2 regions of the Lactiplantibacillus sp. B652 genome follow, and region 1 is predicted to be linked to the other one. Evidence: predicted binding sites of a transcription regulator. Region 1 holds the regulator's gene; the other holds the start of a gene.
The links. Region 1 encodes HrcA, which represses chaperone genes, less so after heat shock. Its sites were predicted from a motif close to TTAGCACTCNNNNNNNNNGAGTGCTAA; they were not measured.
Positions count from the first base shown of each region.

Region 2: a site for HrcA is predicted at 3,838-3,864, ahead of groES (co-chaperone GroES). Genes of this name have one in related genera too.

Region 1 is NZ_JAMSKY010000003.1:191,972-202,772, reverse strand. It holds gene MZO40_RS05750 (serine hydrolase domain-containing protein) at 1-373, opposite strand, end outside; gene dnaJ (molecular chaperone DnaJ) at 810-1,952, opposite strand; gene dnaK (molecular chaperone DnaK) at 2,054-3,922, opposite strand; gene grpE (nucleotide exchange factor GrpE) at 3,963-4,571, opposite strand; gene hrcA (heat-inducible transcriptional repressor HrcA) at 4,592-5,635, opposite strand; gene budA (acetolactate decarboxylase) at 6,067-6,777, opposite strand; gene ribF (riboflavin biosynthesis protein RibF) at 6,781-7,779, opposite strand; gene truB (tRNA pseudouridine(55) synthase TruB) at 7,792-8,715, opposite strand; gene MZO40_RS05710 (shikimate kinase) at 10,117-10,641, opposite strand; gene MZO40_RS05705 (prephenate dehydrogenase) at 10,648-10,801, opposite strand, start outside.
Region 2 is NZ_JAMSKY010000010.1:53,478-64,278, reverse strand. It holds gene MZO40_RS12390 (APC family permease) at 1-1,596, opposite strand, end outside; gene groL (chaperonin GroEL) at 1,848-3,473, opposite strand; gene groES (co-chaperone GroES) at 3,529-3,813, opposite strand; gene MZO40_RS12375 (CPBP family intramembrane glutamic endopeptidase) at 4,889-5,533, shown strand; gene MZO40_RS12370 (redox-sensing transcriptional repressor Rex) at 5,645-6,322, opposite strand; gene MZO40_RS12365 (ABC-F family ATP-binding cassette domain-containing protein) at 6,491-8,473, shown strand; gene tsaD (tRNA (adenosine(37)-N6)-threonylcarbamoyltransferase complex transferase subunit TsaD) at 8,695-9,741, opposite strand; gene rimI (ribosomal protein S18-alanine N-acetyltransferase) at 9,747-10,202, opposite strand; gene rimI (ribosomal protein S18-alanine N-acetyltransferase) at 10,195-10,773, opposite strand; gene tsaB (tRNA (adenosine(37)-N6)-threonylcarbamoyltransferase complex dimerization subunit type 1 TsaB) at 10,757-10,801, opposite strand, start outside.

The DNA of each region.
Region 1 (10,801 bases):
TTTGAATCGATAAAATCTGATACTTAGAATCGACTTGATTACGTTCGTTTTTCGCTTTGTTCGCGTAACCAAAAGCCCGTTGGTAAATGACGTGGTCGTTCTTGACGACCAAGGCTGAACCAACAAAATGGCTTAGATTGAGTATTTTAGTAATCTGTTGATTCGTATCCTGGTTGTTTGAAAACGAGATCTGATTAACCTTCTGACTCAAGATACTGTCTTTCAAGGCTGCTTTTTTGTTACGCGCCTTTTTGGTTTGTTGTTTCTTAGCAATTGCGGCCTGTCGCTCGGTATGATAGACATAGTAGCCACCCCCAGCACCAACAATCAGCAGTCCAAGCAAAACTGTGACTAAAAGTTTGCTTCGCTTCACAATGATGAACCTCCCCATTAGCTATCAATTACGAACTGATTGGTGATATTAGCGCTATTTGCTAATAGGACGCTAAGTTCAAATATCAGTGTACCAACCGAACAGGTGCTTGTACGGGCGATACCTCAAAAAGAACAAAAACCTGCATTTGCGTGTCTGAACATGACATATTTGTAACGGTTTTGTAACATCAACGTTAGGCCCCCACACGTTAACGACGTATTACTTCACCTCCTTGACTAATTCTAGCACTCACGATTCACGAGATGACAGGATAATGTAACCGTTTGAGCAAAAACCGCGCTACTGAAAAGTTAGTTAATAAACAGAGTGGTCTCACTTTACAAGGCCACGAAAAAAAGCAGTCGGTCACCTTTCATTTTCATGAAAGATGATCGACTGCTACTTGTACGATTCTGGAATGAATTGACTGGCGTTAAACACCACGTAACTTATCGAAGAGTGAACTCTTGCCGTTACCAGCGACCGTTTTACCGCTGGCTTTGGCGAAGCTCTTCAACGCTTCTTTTTGGCCTTTGTTCAAATGGCTAGGCGTTTCAATGTTGACCGTGACCCGTTCGTCACCGTTCCCATTACCACGTAGACGTGGGGCACCCTTGCCACGAAGCCGGAAAGTCGTTCCCGTCTGAGTTCCAGCCGGAATCTTCAACTTAACGTCCCCGTGAACCGTCTTGACTTGAACTTCATCACCCAAGGCCGCTTGAACAAAGTCGATTGGCAACTTGAAGTAGATGGTCGCGCCATCCCGTTCAAAATCCTTGCTAGGTTCAACTCTAAAGATGATGAACAGATCCCCGTATGGACCACCGTTTGTCCCGGCTTCACCTTGGTTTTGAAGACGCATCTGTTGGCCTTCTTCAACCCCGGCTGGGACCGTCACTTTGATGGAATGGCTTTGTTCAGTATGGCCAGTCCCACCACAAGTGGCACACTTGTCCTTGATTTCCTTACCAGTCCCATGACAAACGTCACAGACTTGTTGGCTCATCATCCGACCAAGTGGGGTATTCGTCTGAACTTGAATGTACCCAGCACCATGACACTTCGAACAAGTTACTGGCGAAGTCCCTGGCTTAGCACCGGTACCTTCACAAGTCTTACATTGTTCTTCGCGATTATAAGTGATCGTGGTCTTCTTACCGAAGATGGCATCTTCAAACTTCAGTGACATCTCATATTGTAAGTCGCGTCCCTGTTGCGGACCAGCTGGATTAGCTCGCCGTGAGCCACCAGCGCCGCCACCGAAAAACGAACTGAAAATATCTTCGAAGCCACCGCCACCGAAGCCGCCAAAGTCTTGACCACCAAAACCACCGGCACCACCGCCGAAGCCTTGTTGGCCACCAGTTGACCCAAATTGATCATACTGAGCCCGTTTTTGGGCGTCACCGAGTGTTTCGTACGCTTCGTTGACTGCTTTGAATTTTTCTTCCGCGCCAGGTTCATGGTTCAAATCAGGATGATACTTCTTCGAAAGCTTCCGATACGCTTTCTTGATTTCGTCCTGACTGGCATCCTTTTCAACACCCAGAACCTTATATAAGTCTTGCTCTGCCATTGTAACCTCCTAATGAACCTTAAATTAAGTCTCATTAATACTAGCATATTTGAACTAAAAAGGCCAAAGCCACGTGGCCTTGGCCTTTTGTTCTGACGATTTTACTTCTTGTCCTTGTCTTTATCCAAGTCTTCAAAGTCACCGTCAACCGTGTTGTCATCACCGCTCTTGGCTGAATCTGTGTTACCAGCGGCACTGCCGTCAGCACCAGCTTGACTACCCTGAGCTTCTTGAGCTTGTTGATACAACTTAACGGATAAGTCCTGAACGATCTTGTTCAAATCATCCTTCTTGGCCTTCATTTCGTCAATGTTGTTATCGTCTTGTGCCTTCTTCAAAGCATCGCGAGCATCTTGTGCCTTCTTAACTTCGTCTTCAGAAACTTTACCTTCAAGTTCCTTCAAAGTCTTGTCAGTCGTAAAGATCAATTGGTCAACTTCGTTCTTCAAGTCAACTTCTTCTTTACGCTTCTTGTCGGCATCTTCGTTTTCCTTGGCTTCCTTGACCATTTGATCGATTTCGTCGTCAGAAAGACCCGATGAACTCTTGATGGTAATCTTTTGTTCTTTGTTCGTACCCATATCCTTAGCAGAAACGTTCACGATACCGTTCTTATCAATATCGAACTTAACTTCGATTTGAGGAACCCCACGAGGTGCAGCCGGAATATCCGTTAATTGGAACCGACCGAGTGTCTTGTTGTCAGCTGCCATTGGCCGTTCACCTTGTAAGACATGAATGTCAACAGCTGGTTGGTTATCGGCTGCCGTACTGAAGACTTGGGACTTGCTAGTTGGAATCGTTGTGTTACGATCGATCAACTTAGTGAAGACCCCACCCATGGTTTCAATACCAAGTGAAAGTGGCGTTACATCAAGTAAAACAACGTCCTTAACATCACCGGTAATCACACCACCTTGAACTGCGGCACCTAAAGCAACCGCTTCGTCAGGGTTGATGGAGTGGTTAGATTCCTTGCCAGTCCACTTTTCAACGGCTTCTTGAACGGCTGGAATCCGAGTAGAACCACCATTTAAGATAACAACGTCTAAGTCGCTAGCGGATAAATCAGCATCCTTCAACGCATTTTCAACTGGGATCCGTGTCTTTTCAACCAAGTCAGAAGTCAATTCGTTGAATTTGGCACGCGTTAGCGTGGTTTCCAAATGCAATGGGCCACTGGCACCAGCGGAAATGAATGGTAAGCTGATTTGTGCTTCAGAAACCCCCGAGAGGTCCTTTTTCGCTTTTTCAGCAGCATCCTTTAACCGTTGTAAAGCCATCTTGTCTTGTGACAAGTCGACACCGTTGTCAGCTTTGAAGTTGGCAATTAACCAGTCGATGATCTTTTGGTCAAAGTCGTCACCACCAAGGTGAGTATCACCATTCGTTGATAACACTTCGAAGACCCCATCGCCTAATTCCAAGATGGAGACATCAAAGGTCCCACCACCAAGGTCATAAACTAAGATTTTTTCATCTTTGTCGGTCTTATCCAAACCATATGCCAAAGCAGCGGCAGTTGGTTCGTTAATAATCCGTTCAATGTTTAAACCGGCAATCTTACCAGCATCCTTAGTGGCTTGCCGTTGTGCATCGTTAAAGTAAGCAGGTACCGTAACGACCGCTTTTTCAACTGTGTCGCCAAGGTAATCTTCAGCAAAGCTCTTGATGTATTGTAAGATCATCGCTGAAATTTGTTGTGGGGTGTAGTCTTTACCTTCGATAGAAACTTTGTAGCCTGCTTCACCCATGTGACGCTTGATTGAAGCAACCGTATTTGGGTTGGTGATTGCTTGCCGCTTAGCAACTTCACCAACTTGAGTTTCGCCATCTTTGAAAGCAACTACTGATGGCACCGTCCGGCCACCTTCAGGAGTCGTGATAATTTTAGGTTCTGTACCTTCAAGAACCGCTACCGCAGAGTTAGTAGTCCCGAGGTCAATCCCGATAATTTTATTACTTGCCATAAATTAACAAACCTCTTTTAAATTAATTTTATTTTTTGATTTATTGTGCCACAACGACCATCGCTGGACGGAGGGTCCGATCTTTTAACAGGTAACCCCGTTGTAAGACTTGAACCACAGTATCAGCTGGGTGATCATCATCGACCGGCACTGTTTGAACAGCTTGGTGAACGTTCGGATCAAACTTTTCACCCGCAGCCGCAACTTCAGTGACCCCGTGTTTCTTCAAAGCATCTTGTAGATGACCATAGACCATCTCAACACCCTTCTTCAACTGTTGGGCCGCTTCATCGTCCGCTTCAGTTGCCAACGCCCGTTCCAGATTATCTAGAACTGGTAAAACGTCTTTTGCGAGAGCCTGACCGTCATACTTGAGCAACGCCGCTTGTTCTTTCTTGTTGCGGTTTTGCATGTTAACGATTTCGGCCTGTGCGCGTAGTAATTGATCGTCTTTATCAGTTAACTGCGCTTTTAAATCAGCAATTTGCTGCGCTTGTGGGTCAACTTGAGTGGCTTTTGCAGTTTGCTCGGCTTGCTCAGTTGCACTCGTTGCTGCCTTTGCAGTTTCACTGGCAGTTGAAGTTGTCGCTGAATCAGTGGACGTCGACTGAGTCTCCTCAGACGTCGCACGCGTTGATTTTTTTGCCAATGTTTTCATCTCCCTGTCCGTCACTCGTCAAAGTACCGGTAGTAATCTAATAATTTGCGGGCCAGTTCACGCTGGAACGCGCCCATCAGTCCAATCATCCGCGAGTACGGCATTGCAGTCGGTCCAAGCAGTGCAATGACCCCTTGACCGTGCTGATCAACATCGTAAGTCGCCGTGATTAAACTGTAGTTCTTCAGCAAATCGTTGGTGATCTCATTACCGATACGCACTTGAATGTGCTGACCAGGTGGGCCAATCACATTAGCTAAGCGATCCGTTTGATCCAGTAACGAGTACAATGACCTTAATTCCTTAGGGCTCTGCTGGTCGGTATAGTTGAATAGATTCAACTTACCGCCAACATAGAAGCGCTCAGAAGCTGCCTTGGACAACACACTGCCAAAGATATCTAAGAACCCATCTGGATCTTGCAAGTACTGTGCAAGCTTCATTGGAATCTCATGATTCAATTGACGGAGGACGTCTTGTAACGGCAGGCCAACCAGTTGATCATCGATAAAGCGAACGACTGGCTCGAGCTCATCTCCCGAAATATCATTAGGAATCGTAAACGTCTGGTTCTCGACATCACCGTTATTCGTCACCAGAATAGCCATGACCTGGTGATTACCTAATGGCACCAATCGAAATCCACTTAAGCGACTGTCCTTTAACTCTGGTCGCAACGTAAAAGTCGTGTAACTCGTGAGCTGTGATAAAATATCCGCTGACTGAGCCACGATTTCATCAATCTTATGAAACTCGCCACCTAGCGAATGTTGAATCACCTTCAAGTCTTGGCTATCAACCTTTTCGGGTTTCAAAATATGATCAACATAGTAGCGATACCCTTTGATCGATGGAATCCGACCTGAAGACAAATGCGTTTTGACGATTAACCCTAAGTCTTCCAAATGCGCCATTTCATTACGAATCGTTGCCGAACTGACCTTCATCGGTAGTTCTTGAACCAACGTTTTGGAGCCGACTGGATTACCGCCCTCGGTATAGTCACGGACAATTGCCGTTAAAATTAGGCTTTGTCGTTCAGTTAACGTGATCATCACCTCTTTTTAGCACTTAACTTAATGGAGTGCTAACACAATTACTAATATAACAACCCCCCCGACGAAAGTCAAGGAAAGACAAAGTATTTCTGGAAAAGAATGTCACTGATTTCATTTCAGAAACCATTGCCATGTAAAGGCTGGCTTCACCTTGATCAGCTTTAGCACTCCTAACCTTCGAGTGCTAATATACACCCTTTAATTAGGCAATGCAAGCGGGATGCCTGTATCGTGTTTGCTAGTTTGTCGGTCCCGAGTTGACGGTCTTAAACGCACCGCTTGTCTCGGTCGTTCAAGCATTATCAGCAATTTTAAATTAGCAAGCCAACCTTCAAACAAAGCGCCAACTAAAAAACTCCCAGAAATGATTCATTTCCGAGAGTTGAGCTTGATTCCAACCAAGCAACCAAGCGCCGTCGTTGACTAATCTAGCGTTCCGCTTTATTGATGGCGTGGTCGATCGTTTCATTATCAAATTGTTCTTGTAGATAAGCTTCATTATCAATTGGCAAGTGCACGTGGAAATCAGCAAAATGTTGCACTTTCAACGTCGCTTGCGCAATTTCAAAGCCCAGTAAGTGGCCGCCTAATTGGTGGTCAGCACTGAGAAAGTGCAAATGGAAGCCACCTACCGTCGCACCCTGGAACAAGTGTGGTGCATAGTAGCCAATGATCGTGCCATCGACGTTTTCACCGGTAAATTCTGGTTGGGTCGCCGTTGCTTCAACCAATGTCTTGTAAGGCGGTTCCTGCCGTGGCGCAACCCGGGTCTTGACCTTAGCAAACGTCCCGTCGACACGAATCGCAGCAAAGACGTTGGTCAACCGGTAATCACAAATCACTTGTTGTTCAAAGTCAGCTTGCTTCAGGTCAGCAAGTTGTGCACTGATCGTTGGCTTTTCAAAGTGCACCGATGCAAATGGCAAGGTCTCATCAGCCGCAATCTCGCGAATCTGACCGTCTTCACGCGCCTGATAAGCATGGCCATCCAAAATAATGACCTCTCCGTTCAACCCGTCCAACGTCCCGATGCCCGTGTCTCCATGCGTTAAGAGTTCACCAGCCGTAATCGTGCCATCAAATAAACCAGGAACGAGTAAACCGAGTGTGCCGTGTTGAAAAATTGTGCTTGTATCCATCATCTATGCCTCCAATGAATTTGATTGTGCTGTCACTTGTAACCGTGGTGTTGCTTGGAATGGGTGTGCGTCGTAATAATCACGCGTCGCTTGTTCGTCATGTTTTAACTGCTCGACAAGCGCATCCGCGCCAGAAAATTTGATTTCCCCGCGCATTCGGTGACCCCACCGAACGGTCAAATGCTGACCGTATAAGTCACCATGAAAATCGAGCAAATAAATTTCAACGGTAATCGGCCGATGATCGCCGAACGTGACGTTGCGCCCAACTGAGGCCATCCCCATCACCCATTGACTGCCCGTTTTGACCATCGTCGCATAAATGCCGATTCCCGGCACTCTGGTATTCGAATCATGCGCCACGTTGGCAGTCGGAAATCCAAGCGTCCTTCCACGGGCTTCACCATGGACGACCTCACCGGCAGTTTCATATTGATAGCCTAATAAACGGTTGGCGACGTCAATTTGGCCGTCATCCAATGCCTGTCGAATGCGTGTAGAGCTGATTTTTTCAGCATCCAATTCCGCTTTGGGCACTTCGATAATGTTAAACCGGTCGCGGCCATAGTCGTTGAGCCGTTGCATATTCGCGATATCAGCCGGACCATACGTGTAATCAAAGCCTGCGACGACGGTGGTGGCGTGTAGCCCCACAATCAGCTGGTCAACGAACGTTTGCGGTGGCATGGCACCGACCGTTGCATCAAAATGCAGCACGTATAAAATGTCGACGCCTAGTTCAGCCATCAGCGTGGTCTTTTGGTCGATCGTGGTCAAATATCGCACCTGTTGCGGATCCGTGTGCTGAAAAACGACCGAGGGATGCTGGTCAAACGTCATCACTGCGAGCTTGGCCCCCTGAGTTTGGGCGGCTTGACGCGCAGTTGCGACAACTTGTTGATGTCCGCGGTGAACGCCGTCAAAAAAGCCGAGCGCCAAGACAATTGGCCCAGCGGGAATTTGGCTCGCCGCCACGGGGTACTTTAAATTAATCACCTGCATGACAAAAACTCCTTAATTGACCGCAAACATTTTAAACGGCTTGTACCGCTGTTCGTCCGGTCGATAACTATATAGACATTTTAGGCTGTTTTGGTAAACTAACGCAACCATCGTGTTCGCATCTGGTGCGGATTGTTGCCCCTCAGCGGCTGAAATCGGGGCACCGTTCTTCACGCGCTGCCACTGTTCATCAGTCAAAGTCACCCGTGGGTATTGACTGAGTGCTTTGTCGATAGGTGCTAGCAATTCGCCAGCTGTCCCGGCATCTGCATGCGCCGCAATTTCTTCAAAAGTCACCGTTTCATCAAGGGTAAAACCGCCGCTCTTGAGGCGCGTCAGGTCACTCATGACGGCTGGAACCCCGAGTGCCCGGCCCACATCAACGGCTAACGTGCGGACGTAGGTCCCTTTACTGCAGGCGACCGTGAAATAAATCGTCTGCGTCTTGGCTTCTGAATCATAAGTTGCGGGCTGGCGTTGTTTGAAGCTGGTAATCGTCACGTGCCGTTGCGGCCGTTCGACTGTCTCACCATGCCGGGCATAATCATAGAGCCGCCGTCCATTAACTTTGACCGCCGAAAACATGGGCGGGATCTGCGTGATCTCCCCCGTCATTTGGGCGAGTGCGTCATCGATCGCGGCATCAGAAAACGGGGCATCGACAGCTTGACGAGCGATTTCATCACCATCTAAGTCTTCAGTCGTTGTGGCGAAGCCCAGTGTAATACTGCCCTGATATTCTTTACCAGAAGCCACTAGAAATTGCACGACCTTGGTCGCATTCCCGATACAAATCGGCAAGACACCGTCCACATTTGGATCCAGCGTCCCAGAGTGACCAACTTTGCGGGTTTGATACAACCGCCGAATTTTTGCAACGCAGTCAAAACTAGTCATTCCGCGTGGTTTATATAATGGTAGAATCCCGTTTAACATAAAAAACTCCTCTAATAATCGTTCACTTAATCGTTTCGGTTAGATTAATGGTATTTCGTTCTCATCCGGATTAATCACTGTTCTCGCTAAGTCAGCTGCTGACCTACCATCGCTAATGTGGTCATGGCACCACGAAAAGCAGATTAATCGACATTTTTCAGTATACCACATCCACCCAATATGTAAGCGGATTAATACGTGAATTCATCGTCTCCACTGATTAGCCTTTACTAGCTACTGTCCGACCTAGTTGCTCACTCACCGCACAAAAACCGCGCTGGTTTAGAGCAAGCGCGGTTATGATGTGATTGATATTATGCATTTAATGGCAATGATACATTGTGAGCTGGCACTAAAGATGGTTAAAAGATCCCAATTCTTAAGTTCAAAAGCAGCCAGCTGAGGCCCGCTGGAAACGGCTCGAGTTTACGTAAACTTTCAGCGATAGAAACGTCCTATACCGGCCTCCAGGCATTTCTGACAACGCTGGAACGCGATGGACACAGATTTAAGCCGAGAACCCACGTCTTAAATACTGGTCTTTCACGTTAGCTGCAGTATGGATGAAACGTGTTCGGGTCAGACTGGGACTTCCGGTTAGCTACGCCAGAGACCAAGCGGAAATTCACCGCTTAACGCTCTAGCTAGGCTAATCCTCAGTCCCAACCCGTCTGAACCTCACACTCTGAAAAACGCTGAGCATTGTCAGAAATACCTTCCAGCCTGGATGGTATTCGAAAGGCAGATATGTGTGGACCCAACCTTTTAATGGAATGGTCGTTGACACTTAATAACAGCCATTTTGATATTCGCCGGTAAGACAAATTTCACTAATTTTCATTAATATTCAAACTGACTTATCCGTGCTGTAAAACGATGAACCATCAGCATAGCTGAACATTAACGGAACTTTCTTTGTCGACGCAACCGTTAAAACCTCAAATTCTACACTGATGGCAATTTTATCGTCTGATTTTTAGCCTAATTTCCATTGAATCAAGTGATAATCTTCAGACTTACTGGTAAATGAGCACCACAAATTATCATCAATGTTGTTGTTCAAAGTTCGCATGAAGGGCCCGTCTTTTAATATTCAATGGTCAATTGCACCCAGATAAGTGGTCGTTCATCTGCCATTCGAGCGGTTTCCCGACTGTAGGGGCTGGCTGACAATGCTCAAGGGCGAAATTCTTCTTGTCCGGGCGGGTTTCCCGGGCTAGAAGAAGACTCGTATTTGAAATTGCGCAGTGGGTTTCTGCGTGAGTTCAAATCGATGTCCGCCCTGTTCCAGCGTTGTCAGCCGGCCCCGGAAGTCGGACTAGGAAGCGCATCGGATGACGAACAGTAATCCAACTAAATGGCACGTTTTAACCATTATTCATGACGCACAATCCGTGATACTTATTCAGCCTGCCGTACCGCACGCTGATCGCTGAGCCAGCCCTGAATCTGGTCAGCAATTTGCGCGGGCGTCAATTGGTCGGTGGCGATCGTTAAGTCGGCGACATCGGCATATAACGCTTGGCGACGCCGTTTGAGCGCGAGTAGGCTTGTCTGGTCTAATTGATTGACTAGTGGCCGCCCGGAATCTTGTTGGACCCGCTGAATAATCGTGTCATCATTTGCAGTTAACCAAATGACGGGTACCGTACTTTGTTTTAGACTAACCGCATTCATCGCAATCGTCGGTGTACCGCCACCGGTTGAAAGCACCCCGGTTGCTTGAAGCGCACGCAACAGGGTTTGGTGTTCTAACTGTCGGAAGTAGGCCTCACCCTGTTCAGCAAAAATCGTCGTAATTGGCCGCCCCGCTTGTTGGACGATCAAGTCATCCAAATCCGCGTGGGCAGTTGCTAGACTGCGCGCTAGAATCCGGCCGACCGTTGTCTTGCCACTACCCATAAATCCAATTAAAATTGCTTGTATCATTAATTAATTCCTCCTCACGATCTGGTATCCGGCTGTCGTTAATAAAGTTGCCGCCTCATTTTGTGCAACGGCATCGTTGAACGTCAGCTGTAAAACGCCGTCGATTTCTTCTCGAATTTCTAAAATATGAATATTCACCAAGCTCAACTTTGCAGCT
Region 2 (10,801 bases), on a different contig from region 1:
CCGAACATCCGGGAAGGTTTCTTTGAATTCCGCGGCCGTTTTATGTTCCTTTTCAGGATTTTCATCAAAGGACACGTGCATCGCAATCACGTAATCCCCAATCGAACGCGCATAGTTGACCGCTTGGGCCGTTACCCGCGTAACATTTGAAACGAGCACGATCACCGTAGCCCCGTCATAATCATGAATAGCGGCCTTTTCCTTTGCGACTACCCGCAACTGGGCAGCTACTCGTTTATAATGCACGTGAATCCGGAAGAACATGTAAAGCAACAGTGGCATCACGATTAGGTATGGCCAAACGTTGCCGAAGTGGAGCAAGAATAAGAAGACCACTAGTCCTAACGAAATCAAGGCACCGAGGAAGTTAACAGCGGCTTTCATCCACCACCATTGACCATGTTCGCGCAACCAGTGCACGATCATCCCGGATTGAGATAACGTAAACGGCACGAACACCCCGACCGCGTATAACGGAATCAAGAGCGTCGTCTTACCATGGAAAATAAAGATGAGCGCGATCGCCCCGACGGCTAACGAGATAATCCCATTAGAGTAGCCTAGCCGGTCGCCCCGGTCCATGTAAGCATGTGGCAGGAATTTATCCTTCGCCAAGTTGTACGCCAAGATTGGAAACGCGGAAAAACCGGTGTTAGCGGCAACCGCTAAAATCAAGGCAGTGGCTAATTGGAGCAAGTAGTAGAACAAGCCGTGACCAAAGACCGCCGTCGCAATTTGTGACAGCACGGTATTGTCTGCTTGCGGTTTGATTCCCAAGTAGTAACTCAAATAAGTGATTCCACCAAAGAATACTGCCAACACGAGCGACATAATGGCAAGTGTATTGGCCGCATTTTTACGCTTAGGCCGTTTAAAGTTTGGCACCGCGTTACTGATGGCTTCAACCCCGGTCAGTGATGACGACCCAGAGGAGAAGGCTCGCAGGAACAGTACTAGCGTCATACCTTGTACGGGCGCCCCAACAGCGGCGGATGCATGGTAAGTTAAGTTACCACTCGCAATATTCATAATGCCCCACAGAATCATGCCAATAATCATAATAATGAAAAAGTATACGGGGAACGTTAAGAATGATGCGGATTCACGCATTCCACGCAGATTCAGCGCCATAATTGCGATCACGATCAGTACCGCAATCAGCACTTGGTAATTGGCTAACGCCGGAACTGCCGACGTAATGGCTTCAGTCCCTGAAGTCACTGAAACCGCCACCGTCAGCATGTAGTCGACGAGCAGCGAGCCCCCAGCCACTAGTCCAGCTGGACGACCCCAGTTAGTACTAGCAACCACGTAGGCGCCCCCGCCAGATGGATAAGCCCGGATAATTTGCCGGTACGACATCGTGATGGCAAACAGTAGGACCAGCACTAACGCCGCGACATACAATTGATACATCAAAGCAGCCGCTGAAAGTGTAATTAAGACCGTCGTAATCTGTTCAGTACCGTAAGCCACTGATGATAGCGCATCTGACGACAGCAGCGCCAGGGCCTTGAACTTAGTGAGCGCTTGCCCACCCTCGTCCATGGTTTTTAACGGTTTCCCAATAACTAACCGTTTTAAATAACGCCACATGATAATAACTCCTTTATGTCCAAAATAATTATCCCAAGTAAGCTAAGTCAAAGTAGATTCTACTACTTTAGCTTGATTAATACTACCAGTTAAAACTACCGGGCACGACCAGGTACCCCTGTTTTGCGTTAACGACTAATCCTACCGCTCCATTATGGATAAATCAATACCCATATTTTAGTTGATTTGCACCCCAACAGCATTAAAAAAGCACTTACTCAGCCGAGTAAGTGCTTAATGTTACGATTTGTTTACATCATACCGCCCATACCTGGGTTTGGTGCGGCTGGTGCAGCGGGTGCATTTTCTTCAGGTTTTTCAGCAACAACGGCTTCAGTCGTTAAGAGTAAGGCTGAAACAGATGCGGCATTTTGTAAAGCAGAACGTGTAACCTTAGTAGGATCCACGATACCAGCTTCAATCATGTCGACCCATTCGTCAGTCGCAGCGTTGAAACCAACACCTGGCTTTTGTTCCTTCATCTTTTCAACGATAACGGAGCCTTCCAAACCAGCGTTTTCAGCGATTTGACGAACTGGTTCTTCCAAAGCACGTTTGACAATGTTGATCCCAGTTTGAACGTCACCAGTTTCCTTCAATGCAGCAACGTCTTTGATGACATTGATCAAGGCAGTACCACCACCGGCAACAAAGCCTTCTTCAACAGCGGCCCGAGTGGCGTTCAAAGCATCTTCGATCCGGTACTTGCGTTCTTTCAATTCAGTTTCAGTAGCGGCACCGACACGAACAACGGCAACCCCACCGGCTAATTTAGCTAAACGTTCTTGTAACTTTTCTTTGTCAAAGTCAGAAGTCGTTTCGCTGATTTGGTTACGGATGAATTCAACCCGTTCGGAGATGGCGTCCTTAGAACCCGCACCTTCAACGATGGTCGTGTTGTCCTTAGTAACCGTTACTTTGTTCGCTTGACCTAATTGATCGATCGTCGTATCTTTCAATTCAAGGCCAAGATCGTCAGTGATAACCGTTCCGCCAGTTAAGATAGCGATATCTTGTAATTGTTCCTTACGCCGATCACCAAAACCGGGTGCCTTAACAGCGACAACGTTAAACGTCCCACGCATCTTGTTCAATACTAAGGTTGGTAAAGCTTCGCCAGAAATGTCATCAGCAATGATCAACAATGGCTTGCCTTGTTCAACGATGGATTGTAACAATGGTAAGATATCTTGAATGTTTGAAATCTTCTTATCTGTGATTAAGATATAAGGGTTGTCCAAGTCGGCTTCCATCTTATCATTATCAGTAACCATGTATTGTGATAAGTAGCCGCGGTCGAATTGCATCCCTTCAACAACGTCCAAGCTCGTATCAACACCACGGGATTCTTCAATCGTGATGACACCATCATGACCAACTTTTTCCATGGCTTCAGCAATTAACTTACCAGTTTCTTCACTTGCTGATGAAACAGAAGCGATTTGCGCAATATCTTCTTGCGTCTTAACTTCGTGTGCCATCGCGTGTAATGAGTCAACAGCCGTCTTAGTAGCTTCTTCAATCCCACGACGAATGCCAACAGGGTTAGCACCGGCCGTAACGTTCTTCATACCTTCCGTTACGATGGATTGCGTCAAAACAGTCGCAGTGGTCGTCCCATCACCGGCGATGTCATTAGTCTTTGAAGCAACTTCAGAAACTAACTTGGCACCCATGTTTTCAAAGTGGTCATCTAATTCGATGGCTTTGGCAATGGTAACCCCATCATTAGTAATGGTTGGTGAACCATATGATTGTTCCAATACGACGTTGCGACCCTTAGGCCCTAACGTTGACTTAACTGTGTTAGCTAATTGGTCGACACCTTTTAGCATAGCTGAACGTGCATCTTCAGAGAACTTTAATTCTTTAGCCATTATCCTTATTCACCTCATGAATTTAGTTTATTTTAAATTGCGTCCTTTAAATGGATTAGTCTTCGATTGCAACGATATCTTTTTCGTGCAATACCAAGTACTTATCACCTTGGTACTTCACTTCAGTACCGGCATACTTGTCAAATAAGACTTGATCGCCGACCTTCACGCTGGGGTCAACTTTTGTCCCGTTATCTAAAACACGACCGTCATTGACGGCAACAACCTTGCCGCTTTGGGGCTTTTCCTTAGCGTTATTGGCGATAACAATACCACCAATGGTTTGTTCTTCTTCTTCTTGTTGTTGCAAGATAACGCGATCTCCTAATGGTTTTAACACGTGAATCCCTCCATTTATTCTTTTTTAGCACTCCTGAACCTCAAGTGCTAATTACATTGTCAACTATATCATTTTAATTTGAGATTGCAAGTGATTTGTCAATTATTAGTCAAAGAATGTCAAATCGACTATAATGGGTATTATCGTGTTAATATGTGTTGTGCTTGTTATTATTTTGTATTCATGATAATTAAAATGTGCCAGTTGGTGGATTCCTGTTCGTCAGCCGATGCGCGTCCGATTCCGACCTCCGGGGCTGGCTGACAACGCTGGAACAGGGCGGACATCGATTTGAGCATTGTCAGCCAGCCCCTCCGGTCGGGAAACCGCTCGAATGACGGATGAACGCCCAGCTATCTTGGTACAATTGACCACTGGATATTAAGTGACCGGCCCTTCAGGCAAACTTTTTGATCAGTATTGATGCTGTTTTATGGCATTTTAGTACTGATCAGATTACTTGGATATGATTCACTAATTTCAACGGACACTAGTTTTGAATTTAGTCGATAAAATAGCCTTTGTTTATAATTCGAAACTTTGCTATCTCAAACGACTAAAGAAGATTCTGACAAGCTAAGTGAAGCTGTTTGTCAGGAACCTTAAAGCATTGGTAAAAAGTATTGCTATATGTTGGAGTCGGTCTGACAGTTAAAGTCAAAATGGCCCTGTACCAGGGAATCAACGACTAATCCAACAAAATGTTGGGGCCGCACATGTCTGCCTTTCGAATACCATCCCCGGCTGGAAGGTGTTTCTGACAATGCTCAGCGATGAAATTCCACTTAGCAAGCGTTGTGTGCTTGGTTAGTGGAAGACCAGTATTTAAGACGTGGTTTGTCGGCTTAAATCTGTGTCCATCGCGTTCCAGCGTTGTCAGAAATACCTTCCAGCCGGCGTAGGAAGCATCCACAACAGCAGGTTTACGCAAATTCGCACTGTTTCCAGCGGGTCTCAGCTGGCGGGCTTGAACTCAGAAAACACCATGATTTAATCATGATTCATGATAAATTAACGAACACAATGCGTGTGTTAATGAAAAAATCAAACAAACTTTCAAAAAGGACGTGAGCTGATGGTTAATCGCCGCCAATCAATCTTAATTCTGATTATTTATTTTATTGTTTATGCGCTACCAAGCGTCTTAGTGGCCGCCTTTCATCAACTGGGGTCCCAAGTCTTCTTGATTCAAACGGTCGACTACTTGGTCGGCGCACTGTTATTGCTGTGGCTAGCACGCCGAATGACAGCCAAAAACGCCGTTGAGCAGCAGCGCAGTAACTGGCTGGTCGCCATCCTATGGGGCCTGATTGGGCTCGTCCTAGTCATTGTCGGCCAAGTCCTGATTCTTAAAATAACTGCGATGTTGGGGCAATCGACGGCTTCCAACAATACGTCGACCCTACTCACCGTTGGGCAACAATACCCGGTATTTTTCTTAGCCATTATCGTGGGTGCCCCAATTATGGAAGAAATCGTCTTCCGCAAGGTCATCTTTGGCAACTTGAGTGCGGTGACCGGCAAAATCGGGGCCGCCTTGATTTCGAGCTTTCTCTTCAGCCTCGCCCACGCAGATGGTCATCTAATTCTCTACGCCTTCGTTGGATTGCTGTTCTGCTGGCTCTATCAACATACCGGCCGAATTCAGACTTCGATGACGTCTCATATTTTGATGAACGCTGCGGTCGTAGTACCGACGCTCTTGACTGCACTTCATTAGATTGCGTCGCTTATTCGTTCGTGGCATTAATTTAGACGTTCAAAAAAGCTTCTCCGAAAATTTATTTCAGAGAAGCTTTTTGGTATCATAATCTTGAGATGCATGCGCAGACTAATCTTCATCTTCGTCTGGTTCATCTTGACCGTTGTCACCCAATTGTTGACCATAATGTTCAATAAAGTAAATTAAGGTCTGTAATTCATTGGTTAAATCAACGTTTTGAACCCGCACTGTTTCTGGAACTGAGATCCGCAATGGGGTAAAGTTCATGATGCCTTTAACATTCGCATCAACTAACTCATCGGTAATCTTTTGAACAACCGTTGTTGGCACCGTTAAGATGGCAATTTCAATCTGTTGTTCGATCAATTGCTTTTTGAGTTCCGTCATTGGATAGACGGGAACCCCACTCTGGACCGTATTTGCAATGGCTTCATTAACATCAAAAGCCGCTGAGATCCGGACATTACTATTTTTATGGAAATTAAAATTCAACAGGGCGTGGCCTAAATTACCGACCCCAATCAGCGCGACGTTGGTTAGCGTGTCCTGATTTAGAATTTTTTTGAAAAATGCCAGCAGCGTTTCAACATCGTATCCATACCCGCGTTTACCGAGGGCCCCAAAATACGAAAAATCACGCCGAATCGTTGCTGAATCTACTTTAACCGCCTCGGACAATTCAGTTGACGATACCCGTTTCTTATCTGCGTCTAGTAAAATATTCAAATAGCGATAATAAATTGGTAATCGTTTTGCCGTTGCCCGTGGAATCTTTGTCTCTGCCATTCGGACGTTTCCTCCCAATCAAAAGTTTGTGAATTTGCTGACACTATTCTAGCATAACCTGTGACTTTGTGAAATAATAATTACTTATTATTCCGAATAATTGGGTCGAACCGTAACAATATGCTACAATTATCTCACGAATCAAATGTGAAAGGAGCTTAATAAAGCGTGATTTTACTACAAGTACAGCAAGTTATGCGGCGTTTTGGCGCCGATGTCTTGTTCGATAACGTACAAATGGACATCCAAGAACACGCCCGCGTTGCCTTAGTCGGCCGCAACGGTGCTGGTAAATCAACCTTACTTAAAATGATTGCCGGCGAGACCGTGCCTGACGAAGGCCAAATATCGATGCGCAAGGGTCTAACGATCGGTTACTTAGCTCAAGACCAAGGATTGGATAGTCAAAATACGATCTGGGAAGAAATGAGCAGCGTGTTTGCTGAACTACACGCCATTGAAAAGCGGATGCATGCGCTTGAAAATCAGCTCAGCGACCCCGCCATCATGAACGATGACCAGGCCTACCAACAAACCTTAAAAACTTACGACCAAGTTCAGACAGAATTTCAACAGAAAAATGGCTATGGCTACCAGGCCGAAATCCGTGGTGTCCTACACGGTTTTCAGTTCGATGCCGATGTTTATGACAAGTCGGTCACCGAACTTTCCGGTGGACAAAAAACTCAACTGGCCTTAGCAAAGCTACTACTAGAAAAGCGCGATTTACTGATTCTGGACGAACCGACCAACCACTTGGACGTTGAAACGTTGACGTGGCTGGAAAGTTACTTACAATCCTATGCTGGTGCCCTACTGATTGTCAGCCATGACCGCTACTTCCTAGACCGCGTCGTCAATGAAGTGTACGACCTGTCACATCACGAAATGGTACACTATACCGGGAACTACGACCAGTTTGTGCAAGAAAAGGCCGCTCGGATTCAAGCTCAGTGGAAACATTACGAAAAGCAACAAGCCGAGATTAGCAAGCTTGAAGACTTTGTCAACCGGAATATCGTGCGGGCATCGACGACCAAACGAGCTCAAGCGCGGCGGAAACAGTTGGCCAAGATGGACCGGATCGACCGTCCTGATAGTGATGAAAAAACGGCCCACTTCGGTTTTCACGCTGCGAAGCAAAGCGGCAACATCGTTTTGACCGTCAAGGATGCCGCAGTCGGTTACGACGGGCATATTCTGTCGGAACCGGATAACTTAAACGTTAAGAAGCACGAAGCCATTGCCATCGTGGGTCCAAACGGAATCGGTAAGTCGACTTTTCTCAAGAGTATCCTCGGCCAGATTCCGTTCATCAAAGGCCAGGCCGTCTTCGGTACCGGCGTTGTCACGGGCTACTATGACCAAGAGCAACGCAACTTAAATGACAAAAAGACCGTCTTAAGTGAACTCTGGGACGAACATCCCACCACGCCTGAAAAGGATATTCGGACGATTTTGGGAAGTTTCCTCTTCACGGGTGCCGATGTCGACAAACCGGTTCACGCCCTATCTGGTGGTGAACGGGCGCGGCTATTGCTGACGAAACTCGCGATGCAAAACGATAACTTTTTGATTTTGGACGAACCGACCAATCACTTGGATATTGATAGTCGCGAAGTGTTAGAAGTGGCCCTCAATGATTTTGATGGTACCCTCCTCTTCGTTTCTCATGACCGCTACTTCATCAACCAAGTGGCAACCAGCGTCGTGGAAGTCTCACCGGAAGGAACCGAGCTCTTCCTTGGCGATTACGATTATTATATTGATAAAAAACAGGAACAAGCTGAAATGGCAGCCGCCGCAGCTAGTCAGGCCGCTGAATCAGCAGCTAGCGCTAATGCAGCAGAGCCAAGTTCTGCTGAAAACGCTGCACCCCGCTCAAAGGGCCAGCAAGATTATCAAGCTAGCAAGCAACAGCAACGTGAAAAGCGTAAATTGGAACGAACCGTGGCAGCGCTGGAAGAACAAATGACCACGCTCGATGAGCAAGCCACTAAAATCCAAACTGAAATGGCCCAGCCTGAAGTTTCAGCGGATGTTGGCCGCTTAACAGATCTACAAAAAGAGCTGGATAAAATCAGCGCGCAACAAGAGCAAGTTGAAACTGAATGGACTGAACAAGCTGAGGCTCTGGAAGCCTTTGATTAGGCCGGTTTTATAGCTTTCTCACTAAAATTCGGTTATCCCAGAAGTCAAAATAGTCGCCACAAGTCTTTCCATTGTGGAAGCTTGCGGCGACTATTTTAGTTTGGCACAAATCAGCAGCATTGTAACAGTGATCAGTTTTCGTTTACGGCTATCCTGTTTCAACAGAACCAACTAAAAAATTGGCAGTCGTCCTTAATTTGGACTGACTGCCAATTTTTGATTTATTTCAACATTCCTGGCATCCAGTCAAACTCCAGACTGGGGTCAGCATTGAGGGTCGCATCACCGAATTGGTGGTGTTGATATTGCACATAGCCGGCTGCACCAATCATTGCACCGTTGTCACCACAGAGTTTCAATGGCGCCAAAATGAGTTTGGTGTCTGGAAACGCCGCTGGCAAATCGCGTTGGAGACGTTCACGTAAGCCGCGATTGGCCGCAACGCCCCCCGCCAAGACGAGTTGTTTGACTGGGTATTGCTTCAAGACCCGCAACGTCTTGCTCATCAAAACGTCGACAACACTGGCTTGAAAACTAGCAGCCAAATCGTTTTTATCAAGCGTTTCACCAATCTGGTCAGTATGATGAACTGTATTGATGAAGGCACTCTTCAGCCCGCTAAAGCTGAAATCGTAGTTATCTTCATCAATCATTGCCCGGGGGAAGTTGAAGGTATCGTGACCTTGATGGGCCATCTCATCAATAACTTTCCCCGCTGGATAAGGAACACCCAGCACACGACCTATTTTATCGTAAGCTTCTCCAGCCGCATCGTCTCGCGTCTCACCAATGATTTCAAATTGACCATCCGCCTGCATGTAAACCAGTTCGGTATGGCCGCCAGACACGAGCAGTGCCATTAACGGGAATTCGAACGGTTCCACAAACCGGGCCGCGTAGATATGGCCGGCCATATGGTTAACTGGAATCAATGGTAAATGGTGAGCGTAAGCGACTGTCTTGGCTGCATTAACGCCTACTAATAAGGCCCCGACAAGTCCTGGGCCATAGGTTACAGCAACGGCATCCAAATCGTCGTAGCCCACGTGTGCTTCTTCCAAAGCTGCTTCAATACAAATCGTAATTTGTTCAATATGATGACGGCTGGCAACTTCGGGAACGACGCCGCCAAACCGCTTATGACTATTAATCTGCGTTGCAATCACGTTTGATAAGATCTCGTGGCCGTCCTTGATGACCGCCACACTCGTCTCATCACAACTAGATTCAAACGCTAATATCAAGTTTTGTTTTTCCACGGTTCCCATCCTTTTTAATCGATAATTTTTCGCATGATCCACGCATCTTCATCGGGATCCTGATAGTAGGCCTTGCGCGTGGCGAGCTGTTCAAAGCCCACTTGTTGATACAAGCGCTGCGCAGCAATATTATGTGCGCGCACTTCTAAAAATACCGTGCCGGCTGACAATTGCGCTAAGCATTGCGTTAACAACCACCGGGCGTGCCCTTGACGCTGATACGCCGGGTCGATCGCAATATTCGTAATCTCCGTCTCATCGAGCACCGTCGAACGGCTGATGAAGCCAACGAACGCCCCCTGCCATCGCAATAACGCGTAATGGGCAGTTGATAGCGCCACATCACTGGCAAAAGTCGCCTGTCGCCACGGCGAACCCTGGGCGTACGCCTTGGTCGCTAGTTGGTAACAAATCTGAGCAACCTGTTCAGCCGGCAAGTCAGACGCCGTCACCAACTGCCGTTCAGTCATTGGCCGCAACCGGAATTCGATACGTCATATCGATGGCATCTTCGTGGTCGCCAAAATAGTAGCGCTTTTTAATGCCAGTCTTTTCAAAACCGAGGTCCTGATAGAGTTGCTGCGCCGTCGTATTACTGTAACGAACTTCTAACGTGACGGTTTGATAATTTAGTTTCCGAGCACGTTTCATCATCACTTGCATCATAAAATGCCCAAGGCCGCGACCTTGTACGTCCGGATGAACGGCAATATTAGTGATATGGGCATCTTGCCGCCGGTCATCGAAGACACAGCCACAAAATGCAACGAGTCGGTCTTCATGGCGCATCACAATATAAAAACGACCACTTTGCCGTCGTAACTCGGTCTTAAACGCATTCTCGTCCCACGGCGTTTGCCCGGCATACACCGCTCGTTCAATCGCCAACATTTCAGGCACATCCGTAATTAACGCGCGTGACACATAGTAGTTCGTCGCACCAACTTGGACGATATGATTTTGGATGGCGAGGACGCGTTGACGTCGTTGATTGCCACCAGTTCTGATTTTCTGAAAGTACTCCTTAAATTTTTTCAACATAGGGCGCATGTTCCTTTTCTGGGTGCTT